2 regions of the Streptomyces mobaraensis genome follow, and region 2 is predicted to be linked to the other one. Evidence: riboswitches for the same ligand, from Rfam matches in the RefSeq annotation. Region 2 holds a riboswitch; the other holds the start of a gene.
The links. A riboswitch is a leader RNA that binds a small molecule or an ion and turns the genes downstream of it on or off. The one in region 2 is predicted to bind glycine.

Region 1: it holds a riboswitch for glycine, as region 2 does, so the genes downstream of both, gcvT (glycine cleavage system aminomethyltransferase GcvT) here and gcvP (aminomethyl-transferring glycine dehydrogenase) in region 2, are expected to answer to the same signal.

What each region holds. Positions count from the first base shown of each region.
Region 1 covers NZ_CP083590.1:2,284,337-2,299,549, reverse strand. The annotation lists gene K7I03_RS09670 (enoyl-CoA hydratase/isomerase family protein) at 1-380, shown strand, start outside; gene K7I03_RS09665 (ATP-binding protein) at 691-1,194, shown strand; gene K7I03_RS09660 (N-acetylmuramoyl-L-alanine amidase) at 1,722-2,480, shown strand; gene K7I03_RS09655 (EF-hand domain-containing protein) at 2,539-2,754, shown strand; gene K7I03_RS09650 (hypothetical protein) at 2,787-3,095, opposite strand; gene cutA (divalent-cation tolerance protein CutA) at 3,226-3,561, shown strand; gene K7I03_RS09640 (ATP-grasp domain-containing protein) at 3,625-4,386, shown strand; gene K7I03_RS09635 (AraC family transcriptional regulator) at 4,653-5,699, shown strand; gene K7I03_RS09630 (hypothetical protein) at 5,725-5,886, opposite strand; partial or broken gene K7I03_RS09625 (hypothetical protein) at 6,043-6,410, opposite strand; gene K7I03_RS09620 (tetratricopeptide repeat protein) at 6,427-7,734, opposite strand; gene K7I03_RS09615 (hypothetical protein) at 8,028-8,171, shown strand; gene K7I03_RS09610 (hypothetical protein) at 8,168-8,461, shown strand; gene K7I03_RS09605 (L-serine ammonia-lyase) at 8,538-9,920, opposite strand; gene glyA (serine hydroxymethyltransferase) at 10,051-11,313, opposite strand; gene gcvH (glycine cleavage system protein GcvH) at 11,369-11,746, opposite strand; gene gcvT (glycine cleavage system aminomethyltransferase GcvT) at 11,833-12,984, opposite strand; glycine riboswitch at 13,143-13,261, opposite strand; gene K7I03_RS34285 (AAA family ATPase) at 13,464-14,429, shown strand; gene K7I03_RS09580 (enhanced serine sensitivity protein SseB) at 14,426-15,205, shown strand.
Region 2 covers NZ_CP083590.1:6,607,715-6,622,927, forward strand. The annotation lists gene K7I03_RS29355 (CDP-alcohol phosphatidyltransferase family protein) at 1-89, shown strand, start outside; gene K7I03_RS29360 (mannose-1-phosphate guanyltransferase) at 186-2,681, shown strand; gene K7I03_RS29365 (DUF881 domain-containing protein) at 2,784-3,701, shown strand; gene K7I03_RS29370 (small basic family protein) at 3,698-4,030, shown strand; gene K7I03_RS29375 (DUF881 domain-containing protein) at 4,036-4,932, shown strand; gene K7I03_RS34430 (FHA domain-containing protein) at 5,063-5,899, shown strand; gene ftsR (transcriptional regulator FtsR) at 5,973-6,755, shown strand; gene K7I03_RS29395 (bifunctional nuclease family protein) at 6,833-7,306, shown strand; gene K7I03_RS29400 (MerR family transcriptional regulator) at 7,508-8,251, shown strand; gene K7I03_RS29405 (DNA polymerase IV) at 8,398-9,807, shown strand; gene K7I03_RS29410 (PRC-barrel domain-containing protein) at 9,967-10,380, opposite strand; glycine riboswitch at 10,572-10,693, shown strand; gene gcvP (aminomethyl-transferring glycine dehydrogenase) at 10,886-13,771, shown strand; gene K7I03_RS29420 (DUF5999 family protein) at 13,860-14,066, opposite strand; gene K7I03_RS29425 (hypothetical protein) at 14,411-15,007, opposite strand.

The DNA of each region.
Region 1 (15,213 bases), 4.3 Mb from region 2:
TCCTGCTCGGCCTGATCCCGGGCGCGGGCGGCACCCAGCGGCTGCCCCGGCTGATCGGCCCGTCCAAGGCCAAGGACCTCATCTTCACCGGCCGTCAGGTCAAGGCCGACGAGGCGCTGGCCATCGGCCTGGTGGACCGGGTGGTCCCGGCCGCCGAGGTGTACGAGCAGGCGCACGCCTGGGCGGCCCGGCTCGCCGCCGGTCCCGCCATCGCGCTGCGGGCCGCGAAGGAGTCGGTGGACTCCGGCCTGGAGACCGACATCGACACCGGACTGGCCATCGAACGCAACTGGTTCGCCGGGCTGTTCGCCACCGAGGACCGGGAGATCGGTATGCGCAGCTTTGTCGAGGACGGTCCGGGCAAGGCCAAGTTCGTCTGATTCCGGACCGCTTGGGAGGTACTGACAGGGAGTGACCCCCTGGCCCGACCGTGCGTACACGGAGGATCGGGTTCCGGGGGTTGCCTCTTGTGGGGGAATTTCAAGGGCCCTGCGGACCCTTGGTGTTGACCCGGTGGGGTACCTCCGTCGATCTTTTGCGCATCTGCGATCGCCGCAGGTCAGTCGTGGTGCGAGGGGGCGAATGAAGCCCCTGGCATATGTCGTCGACGGCCCTCGGAGCGGCCTCTTCCGGAAAACCGAATCCGAAGGTTCCACTCCCGGACGGCTTTTCGGCCGCCATCATGGGGGCATGGCGGGTCTGGAGGGAACGGAGCAGCCGCGACGCGGGGTCGGTACGGCCGGGACGCGCTGGGCTCCGGCGGTTGACGACGAACTGGCGCTCAAGGCGCTCGAGCGGTACGGCGACCCCACGGTCCGTGAGATCCGGATGCCCTCCTGCCCGGAATCCACGGTCGCCGTGCGGCGGCTCACCCGGGCGGTGATCGTCCACCACTGGGGGCTCTCCGAGCGGCTCGCCGAGCACGCGGTGCTGCTGGTCTCGGAGCTCGTCGGCAACGCCGTCCGGCACACCGGCGCCCGGCACTTCGGGCTGGGGCTGGCCCGGCGGCGGGGCTGGATCCGCGCCGAGGTGCGCGACCCCTCGCGCGGGCTGCCCTGCCTGGTGCCGGTGGGGGAGCTGGACATCAGCGGACGCGGGCTGTTCCTCGTCGACCGGCTGGCCGACCGGTGGGGCGTGGACCTGCTGGCGCGGGGCAAGACGACGTGGTTCGAGATGCGGGTCGCCGACCGCTGACCGCTTTTCGCGCGGGACGCTTTCCGGGCGGGGCGCCTTCCGCGAGGGGTGCTTTCCCCGCGGGCGCTCTCCGGGCGGGGGCGTTGAAGATCGCCTTCCGTTTCCCCCGGTACGCCGAGAGGCCCCGGTCCGTCGTCCTGCGACGGGTGGGGGCCTCTTGCTGGCGCCGCGGAGAAGTGGGGTGTGTTCCGCGGCGTATGACGACCGAGCCCGGGTCAATGGGGGTCGTGGCTCCGACTATGGCAGACGGGATGGTGCCCGGCCAAACCTCAATAGGGTGGATATGGGGCGGTTTGCGGGTGATTTCCCAAATGGCTCAGGGTAATCGAAGGTGAGTTGCGCCACTCGCCTTCTTTTCCATGAATCAATCCGCCGAGTAACTTATGGATATGCGGCTGCACGGTAAATAGGTGCAGACCATTCCGGAAAATTGAGGGGGGATCCGGGGCGCGGCGGTGCTTGCGCACCCCGGCCGCTGCGAGTGTCATGTCCCCGTCCGACGTTCCCCCGCGCCTCCTGGAGGCCCCATGGACGCTGAGCCGTTGAACGACGAGCCGTTGCACGACGAGCCGTTGGACGCCTCGCCGTCGGAGGACGCGCCCGGCCCCGGCCCGGTGGACGCGCCCGGCCCCGGCCCGGCCGGCGTGCGCCGCCGCCGCGCCCTCGGCGGTGCCGCCACGCTCCTCGGGGCGGCGGCCCTGGGCGCCGCCACCGCCTTCAGCGTCGGCCGCCCGGCCGCGTCGGCGGCCTCCCGGCCCCCGGAGTCCTACCCGCCCACCCACTGGATCCCGGCCAGCAGCGCCAACTACACGGTCTCCGCCCGCCCCGGCTCGTACCCGGTCGAGTACCTCGTGATCCATGTGACCCAGGAGACCTTCCCGGACACCGTGAAGATCTTCCAGGACCCGAAGTCCAAGGTCTCGGCGCACTACGCCGTCGCCTCGGCCGACGGCTACACCGCCCAGTTCGTCCGCGAGCGGGACATCGCCTGGCACGCCGGCAACTGGGACTACAACACCCGCAGCATCGGCATCGAGCACGAGGGCTGGATCGACCGGCCCGAGTACTTCACGGACGCCCTGTACCGGGCCTCCGCCCGGCTCGCCGCCGCCGTCTGCGCGCGCTACGGCATCCCCGCCGACCGCGACCACATCATCGGGCACGTCGAGGTACCCGGCTCCACGCACACCGACCCCGGCCCGTACTGGGACTGGGACCGCTACCTGGGACTCGTGACCGGTCACCTCCCGGCGGGCGGGGCCGGACGTCCTCCGGCGGGCGGCTAATCTGTGCCGGTCAACAAGCCCGCGACGCACGGTGCGCGGCAGAACAGGGGAGGCCCACATGGCTGACATCGACGAAGCGCGCAAGGTGTTCGCGCAGTTCGACGCCAACGGCGACGGTTTCATCACCGCGGCCGAGTACAAGAGCGCCATGGCCCGGCTCGGCGACCCGTACGTCACCGAGACCGTGGCCCAGGCGATCATCAACTCCAAGGACCTCAACGGCGACGGCCTGATGTCCTTCGACGAGTTCTGGGCCGCCCAGAACAAGGGCTGACCGGCGCCTCGGGCCCGGCGGCCCGGGGCGGGTCAGCGCCCGCCCCGCCGCTGGGCGCCCGCCCGGCGCCGCGCGTCGTTGCACAGCAGGCAGCGGCCCCAGCCCGGGGGCAGCGGATCCTCCTTGTCCCCGTACAGCGGGTCCACCGCGCCCTTGGGGTGCATGGAGCACCCCGTCGCGCCGTGCGCGGCACCCAGGGCACGGGCCGCGTCCAGCGCCCGGCGCAGGGCGTCGACGATCTGCCCCGCCTCCTCGGCGGTGGGCTGGGACTCCAGGGCGTACGCGATGTCCGAAGCGGTGTTGAGCGCGCTGTGGAGTTCGCGCAGGTCTGCGTAACTCATGCTCGTGAGCGTACGCGGCACCACTGACAACGGGCCCCGGCCGCCGTAGCGGCAGGGTCCGGCCGTTCCTCACGGCCGCTCTCCCCGCCGCCGTACCGGAGCGCCCCGCGCCCGCGATACGGTCGGTTCCATGGACGACGCGACGCCCCCGTACCTCGCCGTGCTGACCACGGCCCCCGACGAGGAGACCGCCCGCCGCCTCGCCAAGGACGCCGTCGAACGCCGGCTGGCGGCCTGCGCCCAGGTCGACGGCCCGGTGACCAGCGTCTACCGCTGGCAGGACGCGATCGAGACCGACACCGAGTGGCGCGTCCTCTACAAGACGACGGGCGCCCGCTACCCGGAGCTGGAGGCCCACCTCCGCGCCGGGCACCCGTACGACGTCCCCGAGGTGATCGCCACGCCGATCACCGCCGGCAGCGACGCCTACCTGGCGTGGCTGCGCTCGGAGACGGGCGCTTCCTGAGGTCCCGGGGCGCCGGGGAAAACCACGAGCGTTCCCCGCTCCCGTACGCGAGGATCGCCGCCCATGACCACCACGCTCGTCCTGCCACCCCGCCTCACCGCCTCCGCCGAGTCCGTCCGGGACGCCGCCGTCCGGCGTGGACTCCGTACCGTCCGGCTGCCGGACTTCACCGTTCCGGACGGGCTCCGCGCGGAGCACCTGCACGCCGGGCCGGCGTTCGTCGACGCCGTGGCGCCCGCGCTGGGCATCGCCCCGCTGGAGGCCCCCGCCGACTGGCTCGCCCGGCTGCCGCGGGAGCGCACCCGGCGCGAGGTGCGGGCGGTGCCGATCGGCGAAGCGTACGGCCTCCGCCGGCCCGCCTTCGTCAAGTCCCCGAACGACAAGGGGATACGCGCCATGGTCTACGCCGACGGCTCGCGGCTGCCCGGTCCCGACGCCGTCGACCCGGCCACGACCGTCCTGGTGAGCGACGTGGTCGAGTTCACCGCCGAGTACCGGCTGTTCGTCCTGGACGGCGCGGTGCGCGGCGGGAGCCGGTACGGCGAACGCGGCCGGCTCGCCCTCGGCCCCCTGGCGCCCGACGCCGCCCGCTTCGGCGCCGACCTGCTGGCCGCCCACGCGGACACGCTGCCCTCCGCCGTGGTCGTCGACGTGGGGACCGTCGCGGACGGCTGGGCGGTGATCGAGGCCAACGCCGCGTGGGCGAGCGGCCTTTACACCACCGACCCGGACACGGCCCTCGACGTCGTGCTGCGGGCCGCCGGGCCGTGCGCGGCGCTCGCGGACCGGGACCGTCCGTTCGTCCGGGGGCGCGTCCTCCGGTAGCGGTGGGGCCCCTGTGGCGTCAGCCGTCCGACGACTCCCCTCCTGATGGTCGTCGGTCGAATGACGTGGGAGCGCGAGCCGGACCCCCGTACCCGCTCGCACCCCGATCCGCGCGGCCCTGACCGGCCGCCGGTGGACGGGCAGCGTCCGTTTCCGGCCGCCGCAGCCCGCGGCCGTTCCAGATTGCCCAGGTCGAGGCGGCCCTGCCCAGGACCGAACGTGCCACCCGCGGCACACGACGCGCCAACGTGTCGGAAAATGGCCGCATGGCAGAAGCGCTGACGACCGGGACGACCGGTGAGCTGGACTCCATCGTCCTGTCGAAGTTCCTCCTCACCGCGGCGGCGGCGAACGGCGCCGACCCCGACCGCATCGCCCGCGAGGCCGGGGTGCCCGACTGGGCACTGGCCGAGGACGAGGTCACCATCCCGGCCCGCCGGACGATGCACGTCTGGGAACTGGTCGAACGGGCCCTGGACACCCCGGACTCCCCGGTGTCCATCGCCGGCCTCTACAGCCTGGGCGCCCTCGGCCTCTTCGACTACCTCTTCACCAACGCGCCCACGCTCGGCGCCGCGATGGAGACCAGCACCCGGTACCTGCACTTCATCACCACCAATGGCCGCTTCGCGCTCCACACCCAGGACGAGCGCGAGACGACCTTCTCCTTCCACTACCTGGAGGGCGAGCCCCGGCAGGTGGAACTCGCCGAGCAGTTCGCCCTGGCCGTGCTCTGCGCGCGCTCGCGGGGGGTGACGGGCACGCCCGTGCACCCGCTGCACGTCGGCTTCTCCCAGCCGGCCCCGCGCCGGCACGCCAACCTGACCGAGGCGCTCGCCGCCGAACGCGGCGTCGACTTCGGCCAGGACCGCGCCACGGTCACCTTCCGCACCGCCGACCTGGCCCGCCCGGTCCTCGGCGCCGACCCGCGACTGGGCGCCATCCTCGGCCGCTACGCGGCGACCCTGCCCCCGCCCCCGCCCGCCGACTGGCGCGACCAGTTCCGCCACGCACTCGACGCCTGCCTCGCCGAAGGCCCCCCGGCCCTCGACCACGTCGCCCGGCGCCTCACCATGAGCCGCCGCACCCTCCAACGCCGCCTCGCCGAATCCGGCACCACCTGGCGCACGGAACTGGACGCCGCCCGCCGCCGCCACGCCACCCAGGCCCGCCGCACCGGCCGCCCCGCCAACGCGGCCCTCGCCGACCGCCTCGGCTACTCCGACCCGCGGTCGCTGCGGCGTGCGGTACGGCGGTGGTCGGCGGAGGAGCGCGGGCCGGGGGAGACCGGCGGGCCGGCGGCCGGGGCCTGAGCACCCGCGCTCCGGGCGCGCGGTGTCACCGCCTGCCGAAGTCCACCACGTAGGCGATCGCGAGCGTGAGCCCGAGCGCGCCGATGCCCAGCGCCGCCAGAACCTGGAACACGCTCGCCCCTGACGCGACGCCCCGGATCGCACCGGCGAACCCGCCGACGGAGGCGCACACTCCGAGAACGAGCATGCGAGACGACAAACACCCGGCGGACCGGCCCGCCTTACCCCCTCGATTCGGCATGCCGCCGTGCTCCCTTCCGCCCGCGTGTCCTCTCGTATTCCTGGAGGCTACGAGAGGAGTGACGCCCCTGCCGCGCGTGCCCGCCGGAAGGCTGGGCGGCGCTCAGCCGGCGGACGCCTTCTCGATCGCCTCGAAGATGTCGGCGTCCGTCTCCGTTGCCAGGCGGGCAGTTCGGGCCAGTCCGCGACGTACCCCGGCTTCGGGTCCGTGAAGTGCCGGTACATCTGCGCCGTCCAGCAGAGGGCCACGAACCGGCCCTTCTGCTCGCGCGTCAGCCGCGTCGCGTGCCCGTCGCTGACGGCGAGGAACCGCCGCACCTGCTCGTACACGGCTCCCGCGGCGGCCCGTTCCCAGTCCGGCGTGTCCTCCCACGGGGTGACGTAGCCGGGCTTGGGCTCCCCGGGAAAGTGCGCGCGCACGCCGGCGATCCACGCTTCGCGGAACAGCCGGGCACCTTCGGTCTCGGACAAGTGGGTTCCTTTCGGTTCACGCCCCCGCGAGCGCGGGGGCGAGGCGGCGCGCCCGTTCGCGGAGTTCCCTCGCGGCGCGGTTGCGGAGATGCGGGCGGAGGCGGGCGGTCAGGGCGCGGACGCGGTCGTCCGCGCGGCCGGAGTGGACGTCGGGGTAGTCGTCCAGGGCGAGGTGCCAGGTCCGGCAGGCTACTTCCAAGTGGCCGACCTCCAGCTGCCGTTCGGCGAGGGTGCAGCGGTGCCGGACGCGGGCCCGCCGGAACACTGCCTGCCGTACCCGGTCCGACTCCTTCAGCGCGGCCACCGAACCGGTGACGTCCCGGAGTTCGTAACGGACCTGGCTCACGTGGTACAGCAGCGACGAGGGGTCGTACGAGCCGAACGCCTTCGCCCGGGACTCGGCCTTCTCCATCGCCACCTCCGCCTCCCGGAGGTACGCCAGCGCGCTCGCCCGGTCCCCGGTGCGGGCCGCAGCGTGCGCCTGCTGCCCGGCCAGGAAGGCCCGCATCCGGGGGCCCGCCTGCGGCGACGCGGCGGCAGCGGCGTCGGCCAGGCGCAGGGCCTCCCGTCCGTGCCCGAGGTCCACGGCCTGGACGCTCATCCCGCGCAGGGTGGTGCAGTACGTGAGGTGGTCACCCGCCGCACCGGCCAGCTCCAGAGCCTTGACGTAGTAGCGCTGGGCCAGGCCGTGGAGGCCCTCGTCGACGGCCATGTAGCCGGTCAGGTAGCACAGGTCGGCGGCGGCCGACAGCATCGCCTGCCGTACGGACTCGGGGGCGTCCGCGCGGAGGTACGGCGCGACGGTGTTGACGAGGAACGCCGCCGCCATCGGCCGCGCGTGGCGCCCTCCGAAGCTGTCGTCGAGCGCCGAGATCCGTTCCGTCATGGCGGACACCATGGCGACGTCCGGCGCACCGTACCGGCGCGGCCCGCCGTGCGCGACCGCCTCCATGCGACCGACCACGTCCTGCCAGTGCGGGACGGTGAGGACGACGGAGAACAGCCCCGCCCCGAGGACGCCGCGCCGTGACGGATCCATGTCCTGCCTGCCGAGGGCGAGCAGCTCCTCGGTCGTGCCCGCCCCCTCTCCCCCCGTCCGAGGGGCAGGAAAACCGGCCTCCGCGTACGTGACCGGACGGCCGAGCCGCCGGGACAGTACCTCGACGACCAGCGGCCGTACGGACTCCCTGGGCAGGTGCCCGCCGAGCCACTGATGCACCGATGGCTCCCGGTACTTGAGGGGGGTACCCCGCTCCGTCCCGAGCCGGTTCACCTCCTGAGCGAACCGGCGCAGCGTCCACCCGGACTCGCGGTACAGCCTCATCAGGCCCGCGTTGACCAGTGGTTCACTCACAGCACTCACGTCCTCGTGCCGGACGGTCACTTAAAGCTCTTAAGCCCCGACGCCCAGGCAACCGTACCGCCAGGCCGGGCTGGTCGGTTCTCTGTCCGTATGGCCAACACGACCACCAATGGAGACAGATGGCTGATTTCCGTGGCAGGACAGACCGGCGCGGGGCCGTATGCCCACCGCTCGTTCCGCTGCCTCCGGCCGCGGCTGCGCCGGTGCCACTGGGGCGACTGGTCAAGGACATGGACACGGGAAGGCTGGGGCTCGTGAGGGAGACCCAGGGCGGCAAGGTACGGCTCCTGGGGACCGGCGGCACCGGTTCCTGGTGGTGCCCCCGGTACCGCCTGGCCCTCGCCTCCCCCGACGAGCGGCGTGCGCTGGGGCTCGACCCGGAAGGGGGCGCGCGATGACCGGATCGGGTGACGGGGAAGCCGTGGGAGTCGGTGAGCATCCGCCCCGGCGTCCGGACTTGGCGGTCATGCGCGAGTACGTGGTCACCGTCCCGCACGGATCCGGTGCCGGAGGCGCGTACACCCTCCCCGCCGTCTCCCAGCGGCCCCGCCGCCCGTGCGTCCGCTGCGCGGCCCTGCGGGACGCGCTCGCCAACGCCGTGCGAGCGGGCGACGCGGCCGCCGAGGCCCGGGCCGCCCGGGAGCGGGCCGGGCACTGGCGGCGGGACCACCGGCGGGTGCACGCCTGACGGCCGCCGCGCCGTAAAGGCGACGCCCCGCCCGGCGGACCGGGCGGGGCGTCGGAAGATCAGCGCGTCGGCGCGCTCAGCACTCGATGACGTTGACCGCCAGCCCGCCCCGGGCCGTCTCCTTGTACTTGACCTTCATGTCGGCGCCGGTCTCCTTCATGGTCTTGATGACCTTGTCGAGGGAGACGTGGTGCCGGCCGTCGCCGCGCAGGGCCATGCGGGCCGCCGTGACGGCCTTCGCCGCGGCCATGCCGTTGCGCTCGATGCACGGGATCTGGACCAGGCCGCCGACCGGGTCGCAGGTGAGGCCGAGGTTGTGCTCCATGCCGATCTCGGCCGCGTTCTCGACCTGCTCGGGGGAGCCGCCCATGACCTCGGCGAGGCCGCCGGAGGCCATGGAGCAGGCCGAGCCGACCTCGCCCTGGCAGCCCACCTCGGCGCCGGAGATGGAGGCGTTCTCCTTGAAGAGCATGCCGATCGCGCCCGCGGCGAGCAGGAAGCGGACGACGCCCTCCTCGTCCGCGCCGGGCACGAAGTTCATGTAGTAGTGCAGGACGGCCGGGATGATGCCGGCGGCGCCGTTGGTGGGGGCGGTGACGACGCGGCCGCCGGCCGCGTTCTCCTCGTTGACCGCCATCGCGTAGACGGTGATCCACTCCATCGCGCGGGCCTGCGGGTCGCCCTCGGCGCGCAGCTGGCGGGAGGTGCTCGCGGCGCGGCGGCGGACCTTGAGGCCGCCGGGGAGGATGCCCTCGCGGGACATGCCGCGGCTGACGCACGCCTGCATGACGCGCCAGATCTCCAGCAGGCCGGCCCGGATCTCGTCCTCGGTGCGCCAGGCCTTCTCGTTCTCCATCATCATCGCGGAGATCGACAGGCCGGACTCGCGGGACATCCGCAGCAGCTCGTCGCCGGTGCGGAAGGGGTACTTCAGGACGGTGTCGTCGGGGACGATCCGGTCCGCGCCGACCGCGTCCTCGTCCACCACGAAGCCGCCGCCGACCGAGTAGTAGGTCTTCTCCAGCAGGGGCGCGCCGCTCTCGTCGTAGGCGAAGAGGGTCATGCCGTTGGCGTGGTACGGCAGGGCGCGGCGGCGGTGCAGGATCAGCTGGGTGGAGGCGTCGAAGTCGATCTCGTGGGCCGAGCCGATCTCGGTGCCGAGGAGGCGCAGGCGCTTGGTGGTGCGGATGCGCTCCACCTCGTCGTCGGCGATCTCGACGTCGACGGTGCGCGGCGAGTGGCCCTCCAGGCCGAGCAGGACGGCCTTGGGCGTCCCGTGGCCGTGCCCGGTGGCGCCGAGGGAGCCGAAGAGCTCCGCGCGCACCGAGGCGGTCTGGGCGAGCAGGCCGTCCTTCTTGAGGCGGCCCACGAACATCCGGGCGGCGCGCATCGGGCCGACCGTGTGGGAGCTGGACGGGCCTATGCCGATCGAGAAGAGATCGAAGACGGAGATGGCCACGGTGGCAGCTCCTTGGGTCGGGGGTGGTACGAGGGGGGTTTACGGCTGTGTGTGACGTGGTGCGGGGCACCGCGCTCACCACCAGTGTGCGCGATGCCCCGTACATCCCGGTAAAACCGGAGGTCCGGTCCTACTTCAGGCCGGGGTACAGCGGGTGCTTGTCCGCCAGCGCGGTGACGCGGGCGCGCAGCGCCGGGGCGTCGTACTCGGGCTTCAGGGCCTCCGCGATGACGTCCGCGACCTCGCGGAAGTCCTCGGTGGTGAAGCCGCGGGTGGCCAGCGCCGGGGTGCCGATCCGCAGGCCCGAGGTGACCATCGGGGGGCGCGGGTCGTTCGGGATGGCGTTGCGGTTGACCGTGATGCCGACCTCGTGGAGGCGGTCCTCGGCCTGCTGGCCGTCCAGCTGGGAGTTGCGCAGGTCGACGAGGACCAGGTGCACGTCCGTGCCGCCGGACAGGACGGAGACGCCGTGCTCCTTGACGTCGTCCTGGACCAGGCGCTCGGCCAGGATCTTCGCGCCCTCCAGCGTGCGCTGCTGGCGCTCCTTGAACTCCTCGCTGGCCGCGACCTTGAAGGAGACCGCCTTGGCCGCGATCACGTGCTCCAGCGGGCCGCCCTGCTGGCCGGGGAAGACCGCCGAGTTGATCTTCTTGGCGAGCTCGGCCGTGGAGAGGATCACACCGCCGCGCGGACCGCCGAGGGTCTTGTGCGTGGTGGTGGTCACGACGTGCGCGTGCGGCACCGGGGAGGGGTGCAGCCCGGCGGCGACCAGGCCCGCGAAGTGGGCCATGTCGACCATCAGGTACGCGCCGACCTCGTCCGCGATCCGGCGGAACGCCGCGAAGTCCAGCTGGCGCGGGTAGGCGGACCAGCCGGCGACGATCAGCTTGGGGCGGTGCTCCTTGGCGAGGCGCTCGACCTCCTCCATGTCGACCAGGTTGGTCTGCTCGTCGACGTGGTAGGCGACCACGTTGTAGAGCTTGCCCGAGAAGTTGATCTTCATGCCGTGGGTCAGGTGCCCGCCGTGGGCGAGGTTCAGACCCAGGATGGTGTCGCCCGGCTTGAGCAGCGCGAACATCGCCGCGGCGTTGGCCTGGGCGCCCGAGTGCGGCTGCACGTTGGCGGCCTCGGCGCCGAACAGCGCCTTGATCCGGTCGATGGCGATCTGCTCGACGACGTCGACGTGCTCGCAGCCGCCGTAGTAGCGGCGGCCCGGGTAGCCCTCGGCGTACTTGTTGGTGAGGACCGAGCCCTGGGCCTCCATGACCGCGACCGGAGCGAAGTTCTCCGAGGCGATCATTTCCAGCGTGGACTGCTGACGGTGGAGTTCGGCGTCGACAGCGGCGGCGACGTCGGGGTCGAGCTCATGGAGGGAGCTGTTCAGAAGCGACATGAGTTCTTCCTGGCGGGAGGGGCCGGGAGGGGCCGGGGGAAGGCGGGACGCGGGGTCAGCCGGCGAAGTCCGTGTACGCGTCGGCGGTCAGCAGCTCCGCCGGCTCGTCCGTGATCTTCACCTTGAACAGCCAGCCGCCCTCGAAGGGGGCGGAGTTCACCAGCGAGGGGTCGTCCACGACGTCCTGGTTGGCCTCGACGACCTCGCCCGTGACGGGGGCGTAGAGGTCGCTGACCGACTTGGTGGACTCCAGCTCACCACAGGTCTCGCCCGCGGTGACGGTGTCGCCGACGGCCGGGAGCTGGGCGAAGACGACGTCTCCGAGCGCGCTGGCCGCGAACTCGGTGATACCCACCGTCGCCACACCGTTCTCATCCGTGGCCGACAGCCACTCGTGCTCCTTGGTGTAGCGGAGGTGCTGGGGGTTGCTCATGGGTTGATTCTCCTGTACGCGGGTGGGTGCTCGTGCAAGGGGTCTTGACAGGTGAGACGGAGAACGACGGGGGACGCCGGGCGGGCTCAGCGCTCCCGCTTGTAGAACGGCAGGGCGACGACCTCGTACGGCTCGTGGCTGCCGCGGATGTCCACCGCGACCCCGGCCGTGCCGGGCGCGGCGTGGGCCGCGTCCACGTAGGCGATGGCGATCGGCTTGCCGAGCGTGGGGGAGGGCGCACCCGAGGTGACCTCGCCGATGACCGCGCCGGAGGCGGCGTCCACCACCGGGTAACCGGCCCGCGGCACCCGCCGCCCGGTCGCCACCAGGCCCACCAGCGTGCGCGGCGGGGCGTCGGCGGCGCGCTCGGCGGCGGCCTCCAGCGCCGCGCGCCCCACGAAGTCGCCGGGCTTGTCGAACTTGACGACGCGGCCGAGCCCGGCGTCGAACGGCGTGGTCGCCGTCGTCAGCTCGTGCCCGTACAGCGGCATGCCCGCCTCCAGACGCAGCGTGTCCCGGCAGGACAGGCCGCAGGGCACCAGGCCGGCGTCCGCGCCCGCCTCGGTGAGCGCCTGCCACAGCTTCTCCGCGTCGGCGGGGGCGACGAACAGCTCGAAGCCGTCCTCGCCGGTGTAGCCGGTGCGGGCGATCAGCGCCGGGACGCCGGCGACCGTGCCGGGCAGGCCCGCGTAGTACTTGAGGCCGTCGAGGTCGGCGTCGGTGACCGACTTGAGGATGGCGGGGGAGGCCGGGCCCTGGACGGCGAGCAGCGCGTAGTTCTCGCGGTCGTCCCGCACCTCGGTCCCGAAGCCGGCGGCCCGCTCGGTGAGCGCGTCCAGCACCACCTGGGCGTTGGAGGCGTTGGCGACGACCATGTACTCCTCGTCCGCCAGCCGGTAGACGATCAGGTCGTCCAGGATGCCGCCGCGCTCGTCGCAGATCATCGTGTAGCGGGCGCGGCCCGGCTTCAACGCGGAGAGGTTGCCCACCAGGGCGTGGTCCAGGGCCTGGCCGGCCTGCGGACCCGTAAGGGTGATCTCGCCCATGTGGGAGAGGTCGAACAGACCGGCGCGGGTGCGGACGGCCACGTGCTCGTCGCGCTCGCTCCCGTAGCGGAGGGGCATGTCCCAGCCGGCGAAGTCGGTCATCGTCGCGCCCAGGGCGCGGTGCAGCGCGTCGAGCGCGGTACGACGCGGGGCGGCGGTCTCTGAGGGCTGTGAGGTCTCTGCGGCAGACATGATCAAGGCTCCCGGGCAGCGGTCGCGAGGACGCGGGGACGTCGAAGGACGGCCTCCCCATCTGTCATCGGAACCTGAGAGGTTCACCGGGAGCCCCGGAGGGCACGCGGCTTGCACCTTGGGTGGGACCGCCGGGCGGTCCGCTTTTCAGATCTGCCTCACCCTGCGCGGTACGGGGCCTGAGAGATTCAAGGGAGGAACTTGCTCCTTCGGCGCCCGGCATGCGGCGTGCCGCGGTGCGGCAGGCACATGGCCGGGACTCTCCCGCGCGGATTCGAGCGGCCGGTATGCAGTTGTACGCAGGTGTGCGTGTACGCAGGTGGTCGTGCTCTTGGCGCGCACATCATTGCACGTACGGGCGTGCGATGGACCGTTCGGAGCCCATCGCATTGGATTACTTTTCCTTTACTCCGTCCGTATGCGGATGGGGTACACCGTGAGCACCGGGCGACGGAGCCGCGGCGCGGCGGTGTGGCGGTGTGGCGGACGAGGACGGGGGAGCGGTGCGAACGGGCGTCCAGAGGGGGGCGGCGGATGCCGCGCGGGCGACACGGACGGCGGGGACCGCCGGGGCGCGGGTGCGCGACCTGCGCGGGGCCGCGCGGCCCAGCGCGGAGCTGGGCTGCCGCGCCGGGGACCTGCTGGTCGTCTCCGGCCTGCCCGGCGCCGGGAAGTCCACCCTGATCCGGCGGGTCGTGCCCGCCCTCGACGGCCGGGGCGACCCCGTCCGCAGCGTCGACTCGCAGGACTCCCGGGCCCGCCTGGAGCGCCGGTTGCGCGGGCTGCCCGTACGGCTTCCGTACGGCGCCTACCGCCCCCTCGCGCGCCTCGTGCACTACGCGCACCTGTGGCGCGCCCTGCGCTCCGGCGCGAGCCTCGTCGTGCACGACTGCGGGCAGCGCGGCTGGGTCCGCCGGCTGCTGGCCCGCGAGGCGCGGCGGCGCGGCACCGCGCTGCACGTCCTGCTGCTCGCCGTCGAGCCCGGGACCGCGCTCGCCGGGCAGCGGGCCCGGGGGCGGACGGTCTCCCGGGCCGCGTTCGGGCGCCACCGCCGCGCCATGGAGCGGCTGATCGCGGCGGCGGAAGCGGGCCGGCCGCCGGCGGGCGCGGCGGGCGTCTTCCTGCTCGACCGCCCGGCCGCGGCGGCGCTGCGGACGATCACCTTCGCGGGGCGGGGTGCGGGGGGAGTGCCCGCGCCGGGAGCGCCGGCCGCCCCTTCTGCCCCCGCCGCCCCCTTCGCGTCGGGAGCACTCTCCACTCCTGCCGCCCCTGCCGCCCCTTCCTCTTCGGGACCGTCCACCGCCCCCGCCGCCTCCACCGCCCCCACCGTCCCCGCCGCGCGCCGGCCGCCCCGCCCGCCCGCCGTCCCCCTCCCGCCCCCTGACGGAGAGCCGGCCGTTAAGGTGCGGGTGCGAGCGCGACGAGACCGTGGGGAGAACGGATGAGCGGCCCCGAGCTGCACGGCACCGAGCGGGTCCGGGGCGAGGCCCCCAGCTGGCCCGCCAACGAACTGGAGGAGACCCTCGCCGCCTGCGCGGGCGTCCCCGGCACCGGCGAGCGCGTCGTCGAGGTGCTCGGCCGCAGCGAGGTCTGGATACCCCTGCCCAAGGGCGGCGGCCCCGACAGCCCCGACCTCGACCTGCCCACCGTCGAGCTCGGCGGCGCCGCGTTCGTGCCGGTGTTCAGCTCCGAGGAGCAGTTCCGCCGCGTCATCGGCGACCACATGGCCTACGCGGTCGCCCCCGCCGTGGAGTTCGCCCGCGGCCTGCCCCCGCAGGTCGGCCTGGTCGTCAACTTCGAGGGCACGGTCGCCGTGCCGCTGCCGCCCGCCGCCGTCGCCGAGCTCTGCCGGGCGGGGCGGCTGCGGCTGGAGGGCGAGCCCACCGGCGGCCGGGTGCGCCTGCACGAGCCCGACTGGCAGGACGAGCCCACGGCCTTCCTCGCCGCCGCGGGACTGGAGTTCACCGCCGCCCGCGCCGTGCGCACCGCCCGCCGTGCCCTGGCCAGTGTGGAGGGCGGGCCGCCGGAGCTGTTCGTCGGCGTGGAGCTCGACCTCCCCGACGACGACAGCCGCGCCGCCGCCGTGGACGCGCTGGGCCGCGCCCTGGGCTCGGCTCCCGTCCCCTGGCCGGTCCGCACGGTCTTCCTGGACGTCACCCGCGACCCGGTCGCCGACTGGATGCGGGACCGCGTCGCACCGTTCTACGACCGTGACCGGTGACTGCTCCC
Region 2 (15,213 bases):
GATGGGGTACAACCCTCTATTGGTGGGCAGGGATCCTCTATGTGGTTCAAGTCCGCCGACTGGTCAAGGCGGATACCACAGCCGACTGATCCTGTCGTAGCCGTACGTTCACGCGTACGTACAACGGAGGCGATCGAGGGGAATTGGTCGGTGGTCCGTCATCTCTCAAGGAGGACGCTTCCGACATGAAGGCCGTCGTGATGGCCGGTGGCGAAGGCACTCGTCTTCGCCCCATGACCTCAAGCATGCCCAAGCCGCTTCTGCCGGTGGCCAACCGCCCGATCATGGAGCACGTACTCCGGCTCCTCAAGCGGCACGGGCTCACGGAGACGGTGGTCACCGTCCAGTTCCTCGCCTCACTGGTGAAGAACTACTTCGGTGACGGCGAGGAGCTCGGCATGGAGCTCACCTACGCCAACGAGGAAAAGCCACTCGGCACGGCGGGCAGCGTCAAGAATGCGGAAGAGGCCCTCAAGGACGACACCTTCCTCGTCATCTCGGGCGACGCCCTCACCGATTTCGACCTGACGGATCTCATCCGCTTCCACAAGGAAAAGGGCGCCCTCGTCACGGTCTGCCTCACCCGGGTGCCCAACCCGCTCGAATTCGGCATCACCATCGTGGACGATGCCGGAAAGGTCGAGCGCTTCCTGGAGAAGCCGACCTGGGGCCAGGTCTTCTCCGACACCGTGAACACGGGCATCTACGTCATGGAGCCCGAGGTCTTCGACTACGTGGCGCCCGACGTCCCGGTCGACTGGTCGGGTGACGTCTTCCCCCAGCTGATGAAGGAAGGCAAGCCCATCTACGGCTACGTCGCCGAGGGCTACTGGGAGGACGTCGGCACCCACGAGAGCTACGTCAAGGCCCAGGCCGACGTCCTCGAGCGCAAGGTGGACGTCGACATAGACGGCTTCGAGATCTCGCCCGGCGTCTGGGTCGCCGAGGGCGCCGAGGTCCACCCCGACGCCGAACTCCGCGGCCCCCTCTACATCGGCGACTACGCCAAGGTCGAGGCCGGCGCCGAGATCCGCGAGCACACCGTCGTCGGCTCCAACGTCGTCGTCAAGAGCGGCGCGTTCCTGCACAAGGCCGTCGTCCACGACAACGTCTACATCGGCCAGCAGAGCAACCTGCGCGGCTGCGTCGTCGGCAAGAACACCGACATCATGCGCGCCTCCCGGATCGAGGACGGCGCCGTCATCGGCGACGAGTGCCTCGTCGGCGAGGAATCGATCATCCAGGGGAACGTCCGCGTCTACCCCTTCAAGACGATCGAGGCCGGCGCGTTCGTCAACACCTCGGTCATCTGGGAGTCCCGCGGCCAGGCGCACCTGTTCGGGGCGCGCGGGGTGTCCGGCATCCTCAACGTCGAGATCACCCCGGAGCTGGCCGTCCGGCTGGCCGGCGCGTACGCCACGACGCTCAAGAAGGGCGCCACCGTCACCACGGCCCGCGACCACTCCCGCGGCGCCCGCGCCCTCAAACGGGCCGTCATCTCGGCCCTCCAGGCCAGCGCCATCGAGGTACGGGACCTGGAGAACGTCCCGCTGCCCGTGGCGCGGCAGCAGACCGCGCGGGGCAGCGCCGGCGGCATCATGATCCGCACCACGCCGGGGGTGCCGGACTCCGTCGACATCATGTTCTTCGACGAGCGCGGCGCCGACCTCTCGCAGGCCGGGCAGCGGAAGCTGGACCGCGTCTTCGCCCGCCAGGAGTACCGGCGCGCGTTCCCGGGCGAGATCGGCGACCTGTCCTTCCCGTCGAGCGTCTACGACTCGTACACGGGCTCGCTGCTGCGGTCCGTCGACACCACGGGCGTCGCCGAGGCCGGGCTGAAGGTCGTCGTGGACGCCTCCAACGGCAGCGCCGGACTCGTTCTCCCCAGCCTCCTCGGCCGGCTCGGCGTGGAGGCGCTGACCATCAACTCCGGACTGGACGAGGCGCGGCCCACCGAGACCGCCGACGCCCGGCGGTCCGGCCTGGTCCGGCTCGGGGAGATCGTCGCCTCCGCGCGGGCCGCGTTCGGCGTGCGGTTCGACCCCGTGGGCGAGCGGATCTCGCTGGTGGACGAGCGGGGGCGGATCGTCGAGGACGACCGCGCGCTGCTGGTCATGCTCGACCTGGTCGCCGCCGAGCGGCGGTCCGGACGGGTGGCGCTGCCGGTCACCACGACCCGGATCGCCGAGCAGGTGGCCGCCTACCACGGTACGCAGGTGGAGTGGACGACGACCTCGCCGGACGACCTGACCCGGGTCGGCCGGGCGGACTCGACCATCTTCGGCGGCGACGGGCGCGGCGGCTTCATCGTGCCGGAGTCCAGCAGCGTGTTCGACGGCACGGCGGCGTTCGTCCGGCTGGTCGGCCTGGTGGCGCGGACGCAGCTCACGCTCAGCCAGATCGACGCCCGGATCCCCCGGGCGCACGTCCTGCGGCGCGACCTGGCCACGCCGTGGGCGGTCAAGGGCCTGGTGATGCGTCAGGTGGTCGAGGCGGCCGGGGACCGCTCGGTCGACACGACCGACGGCGTCCGGGTGGTCGAGGCCGACGGGCGGTGGGTGATGGTGCTCCCCGACCCGGCCGAGGCCGTGACGCACCTGTGGGCCGAGGGGCCTGACGACGCGTCCGCCCAGGCGCTGCTGGACGAGTGGTCCGCCGTGGTGGACGGCGCGGGCCGCTAGCGGCCCCGGACGGCACGCGAGGGCGTCGTCTTCCCGGTCCCGTTCCGGCACGCCGGTGGGGCCATTGGGAGACGACGCCCCCGACGTGCGACGATGTGCGGCATGTCGCAGCAGCCCCCCGTTCGGAGGACCCCCGCACCGCCTCCGCGCCCCGACGCCTCCATGTCGCTGCTGACCAATGTGATGGACCACAGCCTGGACGACGGCTACGCGGAGGCGGCGGCCCGGCGGGCCGAGGGCGGCCAGGGGCTGCCGGGCAAGCTCCGGGCGAAGCTGGGGCTGGCCGCGGCGCTGCTGCTGGCCGCCGTGGTGGTGACGCTGGGTGCCGCGCAGGCGCGCATATCGGCACCGACGCTGGCCAAGGAGCGCGAGCAGCTCATCGGCCGCATCGAGAAGGAGACGGCGGCGGCGGACGCGCTGCAGAAGAACGTCAACGGGCTGCGGGAGACCGTCGGGGACCGGCAGCGCGAGGCGCTGGAGGAACACGGCGGCGACAAGGCCGAGTTGGTGTCCCTGCTCGCCGGGGCCACGCCGGTGCACGGCCCCGGGGTCAAGGTGGTCGTCGATGACGCCAAGCAGGCGAAGAGCGGGGGCGGTGGCCCTCGCGAGAGCAGCGGCTTCTCCGACACCGGCCGGGTGCGCGACCGCGATATGCAACGCGTCGTCAACGGCCTGTGGCAGGCCGGTGCGGAGGCCGTCGCGATCAATGACCAGCGCCTGACCTCGTTGTCGGCGATCAGGGCGGCCGGGGACGCCATACTGGTGGACAACAAGCCGCTGGCGCCGCCGTACACGGTGCTGGCGATCGGCGACGGCCGGCGGATGAGCACCTCGTTCCAGGACAGCGTCGACGGCCAGTACCTGCACGTCCTCCAGCAGAACTACGGGGTCAGGGCCAGCATCTCCGTCGAGGACGACATCCGGCTGTCGCCCGCGCCGAGTCTGACCGTACGAACCGCACGGCCGCAGGGGGGTGGCGCGGCCGGCCGCGCCGCCGACACAGGGAAGGGCACATCGTGATCGCCGTATTGGGCCTCATCGTGGGAGTCGTGGTCGGACTGGTCGTCCGCCCCGTGGTGCCGACGGCGGTCGAGCCCTACCTCCCCATCGCCGTCGTCGCGGCCCTGGACGCGGTGTTCGGCGGGCTCCGGGCGATGTTGGACGGCATCTTCGACGACAAGGTCTTCGTGGTGTCGTTCCTGTCGAACGTGGTCGTCGCGGCCCTCATCGTCTTCCTGGGCGACAAACTGGGCGTCGGGGCGCAGTTGTCCACCGGTGTGGTGGTCGTCCTGGGCATCCGCATCTTCTCCAACGCCGCCGCCATCCGGCGGCATGTGTTCCGGGCGTGAGGCCGATGAGCGACGACGACACGCCCGAGCGGCCGGAGGAGAAGCCCGGCCGGGGAGAGCAGGAGCGGAAGGCGACCGCGCCGGACGGCCCCGAGGCGCGGCCGGCCGGGGAAGCGGAAGGCCCGGAGGACGCCGGCGGGACGCGTCCGTCCCCCGCGCCGGAGCCGCCCGGGGAACCGCCCCTGACGGGCCGTCAGCGGCTGGTGAAGGGCCTGTGGCCGCCCCGGTTCACCCGGGCCCAGCTGACCGTCGCCCTGCTGCTGTGCGTGCTGGGCCTGGGTCTGGCGATCCAGGTGCGGTCGAACAGCGAGAGCAGCGTGCTGCGCGGTGCGCGCCAGGAGGACCTGGTGCGGATCCTGGACGAACTCGACAACCGCACCAAGCGGCTCGAGGACGAGAAGCGGAAGCTGGAGGGCCAGCGGACGGAGCTGGAGAGCAGCTCCAACCAGGCCGCCGAGGCCCGTAAGCAGACGGCGCAGAAGGAGCAGCAGCTCGGCATCCTGGCGGGCACGGTGGCCGCCCAGGGGCCCGGCATCGTCCTCACGGTGAGCGACGGCAAGGGGGCCGTGGAGCCCGACATGCTGCTGGACGCCGTCCAGGAGTTGCGGGCGGCCGGCGCTGAGGCGATCCAGCTCAACGATGTCCGGGTGGCCGCCGACACATATTTCTCCGGTGGCGCGGGGAAGGTGGAGATCGACGGCAAGAAGGTGTCGCAGCCTTACAAGTTCAAGGTCATCGGCAAGCCCGACGATCTGAAGCCCGCTCTCAACATCCCCGGTGGTGTGGTGCAGACTCTGCAGAAGGAGCAGGCCGGGGTGGACATCTCCCGGTCTGAGAAGATCGTTGTCGACGCCTTGCGTCCGGCGAAGCGGCCTGACTACGCTCGGTCGTCATCGCGGTGAGGCGGGCGAACGCAGGGGTTCTGCGGGGAGGGCGGGAAGTTGCGGGGGGTCGGCGCACCAAGACGGGGGTGCGTGATGGAAACTGTCCATCGGCCTTGGACGTTGTAAGGATGTCCAGGTCGGACGGTGTGTGCAGCGAGGTTTTGTCCTGCCCCACGGGCGGGTCTGTTTCGGTCAAGGGGAATCGCCCGTGAAGTTGTTTGCGAAGTTGTTCGGCAAGAGCTCCCGCCAGAGCGGCGGCGGTTCCGCGCGCCACCGGGCCCAGGCCCCGGTGGAAGGCGATGAGCGGGGCCAGGAGGGTCGTCCCCTCTTCCGCGACCAGGCGGGTGTCCACGGCGGCGCCCCGGGGGGCCAGGGAGTTCCTCCCGGCGACCCCACGGCGACCGCGCGCATAGGTCTCGGTACGCCGATGTCGGGTGCGGGGGAAGGGGCTGCGTTGCCGGTCTGTACGAGGTGTGGTCATCGGAACGGCGAGAACAGCCGGTTCTGCTCCAACTGCGGTGCGCCGCTGCGGCCGGGTGCCGTCGCCGAGCGCGCCTCGGAGACCACGTCCACGATCTCCATCTCCGGTCTGGAGGCGTACGACTCCGAGACCACCGGCCAGACGGCCATCCCGTCGCTCTCCCCGGAGGCCCAGGCCGCCGTGGAGGCGCTGCCGATGGGTTCGGCGCTGCTGGTCGTCCGGCGCGGTCCCAACTCGGGCAGCCGCTTCCTGCTGGACGGCGAGGTGACCACGGCGGGCCGCCACCCGCAGAGCGACATCTTCCTCGACGACGTCACGGTCTCGCGCCGCCACGTGGAGTTCCGGCGGGGGCAGGACGGCGGCTTCAGCGTCACGGACGTCGGCAGCCTCAACGGCACGTACGTGAACCGGGAGCAGATCGACTCGGTGGTGCTGTCGAACGGCGACGAGGTGCAGATCGGCAAGTACCGCCTGGTCTTCTTCGGCAGCCAGCGGGCCATCTGACCCCTCCCGGACGTGGTCCGGGAGGACAGCCGCCCGGGAGACAGCCGCCCCGGAGGACAGCAAGGGAAGAGCCATGCTTCAGACACCGTCGGGCGGTGCCGGCTCCTCCGGCACCGCCGGTGCGGAGGGCCGGCTGGTGAGCATCGGAACGGTGCTCAACCTGCTGCGCGAGGAGTTCCCCGAGGTCACCATCTCCAAGATCCGTTTCCTGGAGGCGGAGGGCCTGGTCGAACCGCAGCGCACGCCGTCCGGTTACCGCAAGTTCAGCACGGCGGACGTGGAGCGGCTCGCCCAGGTGCTGCGGATGCAGCGCGACCACTACCTGCCGTTGAAGGTCATCCGCGAGCACCTGGACGCGCTGGCCCGCGGCGAGCGGATCCCGCTGCCCGCCCCCGGACAGCCCCGGGACGGCCTCGACCTCGGGGAGCTCGTCGAAGGGCCCGAGGACCCGGTGGAGGCCGCACCCGAGCCCGTTCCCGTGGGGCCCGGCGGGCGGATCGGCCGCGCCGAGCTGCTGGAGCTCACCGGGGTCACCGAGGGTGAGCTCGTGGAGTGGGAGTCGTACGGGCTGGTCGTCCCCCACCCGGACGGCGGATTCGGCGCCGACTCCGTGGCCGTCGCCCGCCTCGTCGCGGACCTGGGACGATTCGGGCTGGAGCCGCGGCACCTCCGGGCCGTGAAGGCCGCGGCGGACCGCGAGGCGGGCCTGGTCGAACAGGTGGTCGCACCCCTGCGCAGGCACCGCAACCCGCAGACCAGGGCGCACGCCGAGGCCACCGCCCGGGAGCTCGCCGGGCTGTCCGTCCGGCTGCACGCGGCGCTGGTGCGCTCCGCGCTCCAGTCGCGCGGGCAGTGACCGCCGGGGCGGTGCGGACAGTGACCGAGGGCGGCCCCGACTACCCAAACCGGCCGAGCACGTCCTAGGGTTGCTGTGTGAACGAGCTCGATGTCGTGGGTGTCCGGGTGGAAATGCCCTCCAACCAACCGATCGTGCTCCTGCGCGAAGTGGGAGGCGACCGCTACCTCCCCATCTGGATCGGACCGGGGGAGGCGACGGCGATCGCCTTCGCCCAGCAGGGGATGGCTCCGGCCCGACCGCTGACCCACGACCTGTTCAAGGACGTGCTGGAGGCGGTGGGGCAGCAGCTCGCGGAGGTCCGCATCACGGACCTGCGCGAAGGCGTGTTCTACGCGGAGCTGGTCTTCGCCAGCGGAGTCGAGGTGAGCGCCAGGCCGTCCGACGCCATAGCGCTGGCCCTGCGCACCGGAACGCCGATCTACGGCAGTGACGGGGTGCTGGACGACGCGGGGATCGCCATCCCGGACGAGCAGGAGGACGAGGTGGAGAAGTTCCGCGAGTTCCTCGACCAGATCTCGCCGGAGGACTTCGGTACCAACAGCCAGTGAGGCGGCCGGCGAGCCCCTTTCGGCAGGCTCACCAGGGCGTGCCCGGGGCCGCGGCAGGGTATTCGAGTAGCCTTTCCCCTGCGGGGACACGTAAAACCACTCTCAGGGTGATTATCACTCGGCGTGCCGAGTGTGGCGATCGTTGACGCACCCCGAGCGACTGCCTACCGTCGAGAAGGCAGGTCAAGGACGGAGGTCGGCGTGAGAAGCACGGGCGACGGTACAGCGGTCGGCAGTCCGTATCCGCTGCGCGGGGGATCGGTCGAACCGGTGACCCTCCCTCATAGCCTGAACGGTGCGGGCGGTACCCCCGCCCACGGCCTGAGCGGCGTGGGAAGCGTGGGGACCGTGGGAAGCACCCCCGTCCCCGCCGCGGCGGTCACCGCCCAGCGGGGGCCCCGGGCCGGCGGTTCGAGAGACGCGGACGGTGAGGGCGGCGCGGCGCCCGCCACGGAGACCATCGGCTACCGCGGGCCCACCGCCTGCGCGGCGGCTGGCATCACCTACCGGCAGCTCGACTACTGGGCGCGCACGGGGCTCGTGGAGCCGAGCGTCCGGCCCGCGTACGGGTCCGGCAGCCAGCGGCTGTACAGCTTCCGGGACGTCGTCGTCCTCAAGATCGTCAAGCGGCTGCTGGACACCGGTGTCTCGCTGCAGAACATCCGCACCGCCGTCCGGCACCTGCGCTCCCGTGGCATGGCCGACCTCGCGCAGATGACGCTGATGAGCGACGGCGCGACGGTCTACGAGTGCGCGTCCCCCGACGAGGTCGTGGGGCTCCTCCAGGGGGGCCAGGGCGTCTTCGGGATCGCCGTCGGGGTGGTCTGGCGGGACGTCGAGAGCGCGCTCGCCCAGCTCCACGGGGAGCGGGTGGACACCGGCGAGACGCTGATCGGCCACAACCCGGAGGACGAGCTGGCGCGGCGGCGCAACCGGGCGGGCTGAGAGCGGCTCCAGGCGGTAGGAAGCGGGCTCGGGGTTCCTCCCCGGGCCCACTTTCGCGTGGGCGGGACGTGGGCGTGGCGTGGCACGGACGGGCTCGTCGTCGCACGTCAGCGCGATTGTCAGTGGTATGCGGGACCATTCGTGGTGTGAGAGGTTCACCGACGATCCTGCATCTCGACATGGACGCCTTCTACGCCTCGGTGGAGCAGGCGGCCAAGCCCAGCCTGCGCGGAAAGCCGGTCGTCGTGGGCGGCATCGGCCCGCGCGGTGTGGTGGCCACCGCGTCGTACGAGGCGCGGGTCTTCGGGGTGCACTCGGCCATGGCCACGGCCCAGGCCCGCCGGCTGTGCCCCAACGCGGCCTATCTGACCCCGCGCTTCAGCCTGTACCAGCAGGTGAGCGGCGTGGTCATGGGGCTGCTGGGCGAGCTGTCGCCGCTGGTGGAGCCGCTCAGCCTCGACGAGGCGTTCGTCGACCTGGAGGCGGGCGGCGTCGAGCCGGACTCGGCGGCCGTACGGGCGGTGGGGGAGCGGCTGCGCAGGGACATCCTGGCGGCGACGGGGGTCAGCGGGTCGGTGGGGCTCGCCGGGTCCAAGATGCTCGCCAAGATCGCCTCCGAGCAGGCGAAGCCGGACGGGCTGGTCGTCATCGAGCCGGGCACGGAGCTGGAGCTGCTGGGGCCCATGCCGGTACGGACGATCCCGGGCGTCGGGCCCGCCACCGCCGAGACGCTGCGGCGCGCGGGCATCCACACGGTGGCCGAGACGGCCGAGGCGGGCGAGGCGGAGCTGGTGCGGCTGCTGGGCAAGGCGCACGGAGCCGGGCTCCACGCCCTGGCGACCGGCCATGACGACCGGCCCGTCGTGGCCGAGCGGGACGCGAAGTCCGTCTCCGTCGAGGACACCTTCGCCGAGGACCTGACCGACCGGACGCGGGTGCAGCTGGAGCTCGCGCGCCTCGCCGACCGCTGCGTCCGGCGGCTGCGCGCGGCCGGACGGTCGGGGCGGACGGTCGTCATCAAGGTGCGACGGTACGACTTCTCGACGCTGACGCGCTCCGAGACGCTCCGGGGGCCGACGGACGACCCGGCGGTGGTCCGGGAGGCGGCCGCTCGGTTGCTGGAGGGGGTCGATACGACGGCGGGGGTGCGGTTGTTGGGGGTGGGGGTGAGCGGGCTCGCCGATTACACGCAGGAGGATCTGTTCGCCCAGGCGTTGGCCGCGGAGGCGGCCGCGGGTGACGGCGGACTTCCGGATGCCGAGGGGGCGCCTGAGGCGCGGGCCGACGACGGCGCGTCGCCCGCCCGGCGGTGGTTGCCGGGGCTGGACGTGGTGCATCGGGAGCTCGGGCGGGGGTGGGTGCAGGGGAGCGGGCTCGGGCGGGTCACCGTGCGGTTCGAGGAGCCGTGGTCGGAGGGGCCGGGGCGGGTGCGGACGTTCTCCGTCGACGATCCGGATTTGGAGCCGGGGGAACCGGTGCCGTTGATACGGCCGGTGGTGGGGGAGGGGGTGACGCCGCCGCCTGTCGGTGGCGTGGCCGCCGGAGCGGGGCGGTGAGGGTGCGCTGACGCGGGTGGGTGCCCCAGCCCCGCCCTTTCACCGTTTCCTGCGGGGGCAGCCCCCCGCGCCCCCCCCAGCGCACCTGCGGCGCGCGTCCTCGGGCCGGACGGGCCGTGGCGGCCCGCCAGGCCCCTGCCGCGGCCGGGCGGGCGCGGTTCAGGCACTGTGGCCTGGTTCCTGCCCGGGGTCGGTGGGGCGTTGCGATTCGTGCCCGGTCCGCTCCCTCCCGCCCGTCCCGGGCGCCGGTGTGTCCGGGGTCGGCAAGGGCATGCGGTAGTGGTGGTAGAGGCGGAGTTCCTGTTCGGGGGAGAGGTGGCGGCCTACGCCCAGGTCCGGGGCGGTTCTGATGAGGGTGCGGTCGTAGGGGATGCGCAGGGACTCGTCGACGACCTCGCTCGGTTCCAGGGGGACGAAGGCGTCGCGGCCGAAGAGGCCGGTGCGGACGGCCGCCCATTCGGGTTCGCCGGTGGCGTCGTCGAGGTAGACCTCGTCCACCGTGCCGATCTTCGCGCCGTCGCGGTCGTAGGCCTTGCGGCCGATCAGGGTCCGAGGATCGATATCCGACTGCATCTGTCCTCCCGGGAGTCACTTCCGTCCCCTCTCTGTCCCCTGGTTCCCCCGGGAGACCTCTCGCAAAGCCCGGGAAAACCCTCGGGAGGCGAGATAAGCCGCCAATCAGGAGTAATGGGGGAGCCCGCGGAAAAGCACCGGCCGGGAGATCCGTCGTCGGCATCGCCGCTGGTAGGCTGGCGATTGGCTGTGGACCCCGCGCGGGAGAGTCCTCCAGGAGCCGGAGAGGCATCGGCCTCGGCGGGTCCAACGGGGGCGCCGAAGGAGCAAATCCTCCCCGGAATCTCTCAGGCACCCGTACCGCGCGGACGAGGTCACTCTGGAAAGCAGGGCGGGCACCGGACCGGGCACCATGCCGAGCCCCTCCTCACCGACGGTGAAAGCCGGGTCGCGTCTGACGTCGCCCCGGTGAAGCTCTCAGGTCGAGATGACAGAGGGGGAGGCCGTCCGGGTACCCGCGCCGTGGTACCCCTCGCAGGTCGCAATGACCAGGAGGCCCCCGCAGATGACCGCCCACCGCATCGCCCTCTCCGACCTGGAGCGCGGCACTCCCTTCGCCGGCCGCCACATAGGCCCCGACAGCGGGGCGCAGGCGAAGATGCTCGCCCATGTCGGCTTCGGCTCGCTGGACGAACTCACCGCCGCCGCCGTGCCGGACGTGATCAAGAGCGCCGAGGCGCTCCGGCTCCCCGCGCCCCGCGGCGAGGCCGAGGTGATCGCCGAGCTGCGCGGTCTCGCGGACCGCAACCAGGTGCTCGTGCCCATGATCGGGCTCGGCTACCACGGCACGTTCACCCCGCCGGTGATCCTCCGTAACGTCATGGAGAACCCCGCCTGGTACACGGCGTACACCCCGTACCAGCCGGAGATCTCCCAGGGCCGCCTGGAGGCCCTGCTCAACTTCCAGACCGTCGTCGCCGACCTCACCGGGCTGCCGACCTCCGGCGCGTCCCTGCTCGACGAGGGCACCGCCGCCGCCGAGGCGATGGCGCTCGCGCGGCGCGTGGGCAAGGTCAAGGGCGGGGTGTTCCTCGTCGACGCCGACGCCCTGCCGCAGACCGTGGCCGTCATCGAGACGCGCGCCGAGCCGACCGGCGTCGAGGTCGTCGTCGCCGACCTCTCCGCCGGCATCCCGGACGAGATCGCCGAGCGCGGCGTCTTCGGCGTGCTGCTCCAGTACCCGGGTGCCTCCGGTGCCATCCGCGACCTGCGGCCGGTCATCGAGCGGGCGCACGAGCTGGGCGCCATCGTCACCGTCGCCGCCGACCTGCTGGCGCTGACGCTGCTCACCCCGCCCGGCGAGCTGGGCGCGGACATCGCCGTGGGCACCAGCCAGCGGTTCGGAGTCCCGATGGGCTTCGGCGGTCCGCACGCCGGCTACATGGCCGTCCGCGAGCAGTACGCGCGCAGCCTGCCCGGCCGTCTCGTCGGCGTCTCCGTCGACGCGGACGGCGACAAGGCGTACCGCCTGGCCCTCCAGACCCGCGAGCAGCACATCCGCCGCGAGAAGGCCACCAGCAACATCTGCACCGCGCAGGTGCTGCTGGCGGTCATGGCCGGGATGTACGCCGTCTACCACGGGCCCGACGGGCTCACCGGCATCGCCCGCCGCGTGCACCGGTACGCCACGCTGCTCGCCGAGGGCCTGCGGGCCGGCGGCGTCGAGGTCGTGCACGGCGCGTACTTCGACACCGTCACCGCGCGGGTGCCGGGCCGGGCGGACGAGATCGTCGCCGCCGCCCTGGAGCGGGGCGTCAACCTGCGTCGTACGGACGCCGACACCGTCGGCATCGCCTGCGACGAGACCACCACCCGTGAGCACCTGGCCGCCGTATGGGCCGCGTTCGGGGTGGACGCCGACGTGGAGGCGCTGGACGCCGGCACCGCCGACGCGCTCCCCGAGGGGCTGCTGCGCGGCTCCGACTTCCTTACCCACCCGGTCTTCCACCAGCACCGCTCCGAGACCGCGATGCTGCGCTACCTGCGCCGCCTCGCCGACCGGGACTACGCGCTGGACCGGGGCATGATCCCGCTGGGCTCGTGCACCATGAAGCTCAACGCGACGACCGAGATGGAGCCGGTCACCTGGCCGGAGTTCGGCGCGCTGCACCCGTTCGCCCCGGCGGAGCAGGCCGAGGGCTACCTCACGCTCATCCGCGAGCTGGAGGAGCGGCTGGCCGAGGTCACCGGCTACGACAAGGTCTCGCTCCAGCCCAACGCCGGTTCGCAGGGCGAGCTGGCCGGTCTGCTGGCCGTCCGCGCCTACCACCGCGCCAACGGCGACGAGCAGCGGACCGTGTGCCTCATCCCGTCCTCCGCGCACGGCACCAACGCGGCCAGCGCCGTGATGGCCGGCATGCGCGTCGTCGTGGTGAAGACGGGCGAGGACGGCGAGGTCGACGCCGACGACCTGCGCGCAAAGATCGAGAAGCACCGCGACGAGCTGGCCGTCCTCATGGTCACCTACCCGTCCACGCACGGCGTGTTCGAGGAGCACATCAGCGAGATCTGCGGTCTCGTGCACGAGGCGGGCGGCCAGGTGTACGTGGACGGCGCCAACCTCAACGCCCTGGTGGGGGTGGCGAAGCCGGGCGAGTTCGGGGGCGACGTCTCGCACCTGAACCTGCACAAGACCTTCTGCATCCCGCACGGCGGCGGCGGCCCGGGCGTCGGCCCCGTGGCCGTCCGCTCCCACCTCGCGCCGTACCTGCCCAACCACCCGCTCCAGCCCGCCGCGGGCCCGGAGACCGGGGTAGGCCCGATCTCGGCCGCGCCGTGGGGCTCGGCCGGCATCCTGCCGATCTCCTGGGCCTACGTCCGGCTGATGGGCGGCGAGGGCCTCAAGGCCGCGACCCAGGTCGCGGTGCTGAGCGCCAACTACATCGCCAAGCGCCTGGAGCCGCACTACCCGGTGCTCTACACCGGTCCCAACGGCCTCGTCGCCCACGAGTGCATCGTGGACCTCCGGCCGCTCACCAAGGCGACCGGCGTCACCGTCGACGACGTCGCCAAGCGCCTGATCGACTACGGCTTCCACGCGCCGACGATGTCGTTCCCGGTGGCCGGCACGCTGATGATCGAGCCCACCGAGAGCGAGGACCTGGGCGAACTCGACCGGTTCTGCGAGGCGATGATCGCGATCCGCGCGGAGATCGAGAAGGTCGGCTCCGGCGAGTGGGACAAGGACGACAACCCGCTGCGCAACGCCCCGCACACCGCCGCGTCGATCGCCGGTGCGTGGGAGCGCCCGTACGACCGGGAGACGGCGGTCTTCCCGGGCGGTGTCTCCGCGGCCGACAAGTACTGGCCGCCGGTGCGCCGGGTCGACGGTGCGTTCGGTGACCGCAACCTCGTCTGCTCGTGCCCGCCGCTGGATGAGTACGAGGGCTGATCCCGGCACAAGCGGAGGGCCGGTCCGGCGGGAACGCCGGGCCGGCCCTTTCGTCGCGTCGTACGTGGTGCGGGTGGTGCGTGGTGCGTCAGGCCGCCGTCACCACATGCTCGGCGCCGAGCGGCCGGTGCGGGGCGATGATCTGTCCGTCCGGCAGCAGTTCGCCGGTGTCCTCGAAGCAGAGGACGCCGTTGCACAGCAGGCTCCAGCCCTGCTGGGGGAAGTGCGCCACGAGGTGGGCGGCTTCCCGGTCGGCGGAATCGGCTGACGGGCACGCGGGATGGTGCTGGCACATGGGAGGGTTCTTTCGCTGGGATGTCTCTGCTGCTGTCGCTGTGCTGCGGCTCGATGCGGTGGTCATGCCGCCCCCCGTGACGATGTGGTCTGTCGGTCCCAGTGTTGCCCTACGGGCGTGATTCCGCAGGGATTTCGTAGCAGCGGTCCGCTGTGGGGGAAGACGCGTCACCCATGCGGACGGTTGCTGTCAACAAGTCTGCTCCTTCGGTCGGTTCGGGTCGACCTCCGCGCGCTGGGCCGTGTGGGTGACATGGAGTGGCAGGGGGGTGCACGGGGGCGGGAGGGGCGGGAACGGCGCGGCGCCCCGCGGCCGGAGGGGTCGCGGGGCGCCGTCGGTACGTGTCAGGCGGTCTTCAGCATCGGTGCCGTGAGAGGGGGCGGGGTCAGCCGGAGGGTGAGGACCGGCAGCAGGTCGGCGAAGCGGTGCGGACGGTGGGCGGCGATACCGGGCGGCGCGGGGGCGAGCGGCACCAGGAGGTCGCCGGGGGCGGGCAGGCCGGACTCCGCGTCGGCCGTGATGTCGCCGTGCAGCCACAAGGTCAGCATGTAGAGGCCGGGCACGGTCAGCAGGCGCGGCTGGTACGGCGTCGACAGCGACTCCGCCTGCCGCAGGGCGAGTTCGGTGGAGACGACGTACGGTCCCTCGAAGAAGTGCGAGAACGTCCAGCCGTCGGCGGTCGGCCGGGCCTCGCCCGCGGCGATGGCGCGCTCGTCCTCCTTGATCAGGAAGCGCCAGCCGGTGAGCCGGGTGCGGGGCGCGGCGCCGGCCGGGGAGTGCTGTTCCAGCACGTGGACGGGGAGCGGGAGTTCGCAGCTGAGCGCTCCCTGGGCGGCCTTCAGGGACGGGGTGCGGGTCTCCCGGACCGCGGTGGGGGAGCCGAGGGCGGTGCGGACGCTACGGAGGGCAGGCGCGGGGGCAGGGGGGATGTGCAGCGGCATGATGGGTCGCCTCTCACTTCGGAGACACGCAGGTGCTGGCAGGTGACGACGCTGTCGGTGTGCGGGGTCAGAGGGGGGCCGGGACCGACTGCCGGGGCGCCTACTCTCTGCCTCACTCCGAGTTTATACGACACATGTTCACAGGGTGTTTCGGCTAGCTGTCGCCGGTATTTCCGGCAAGGGGAAATCAGGGCCGCCTGCGGGGT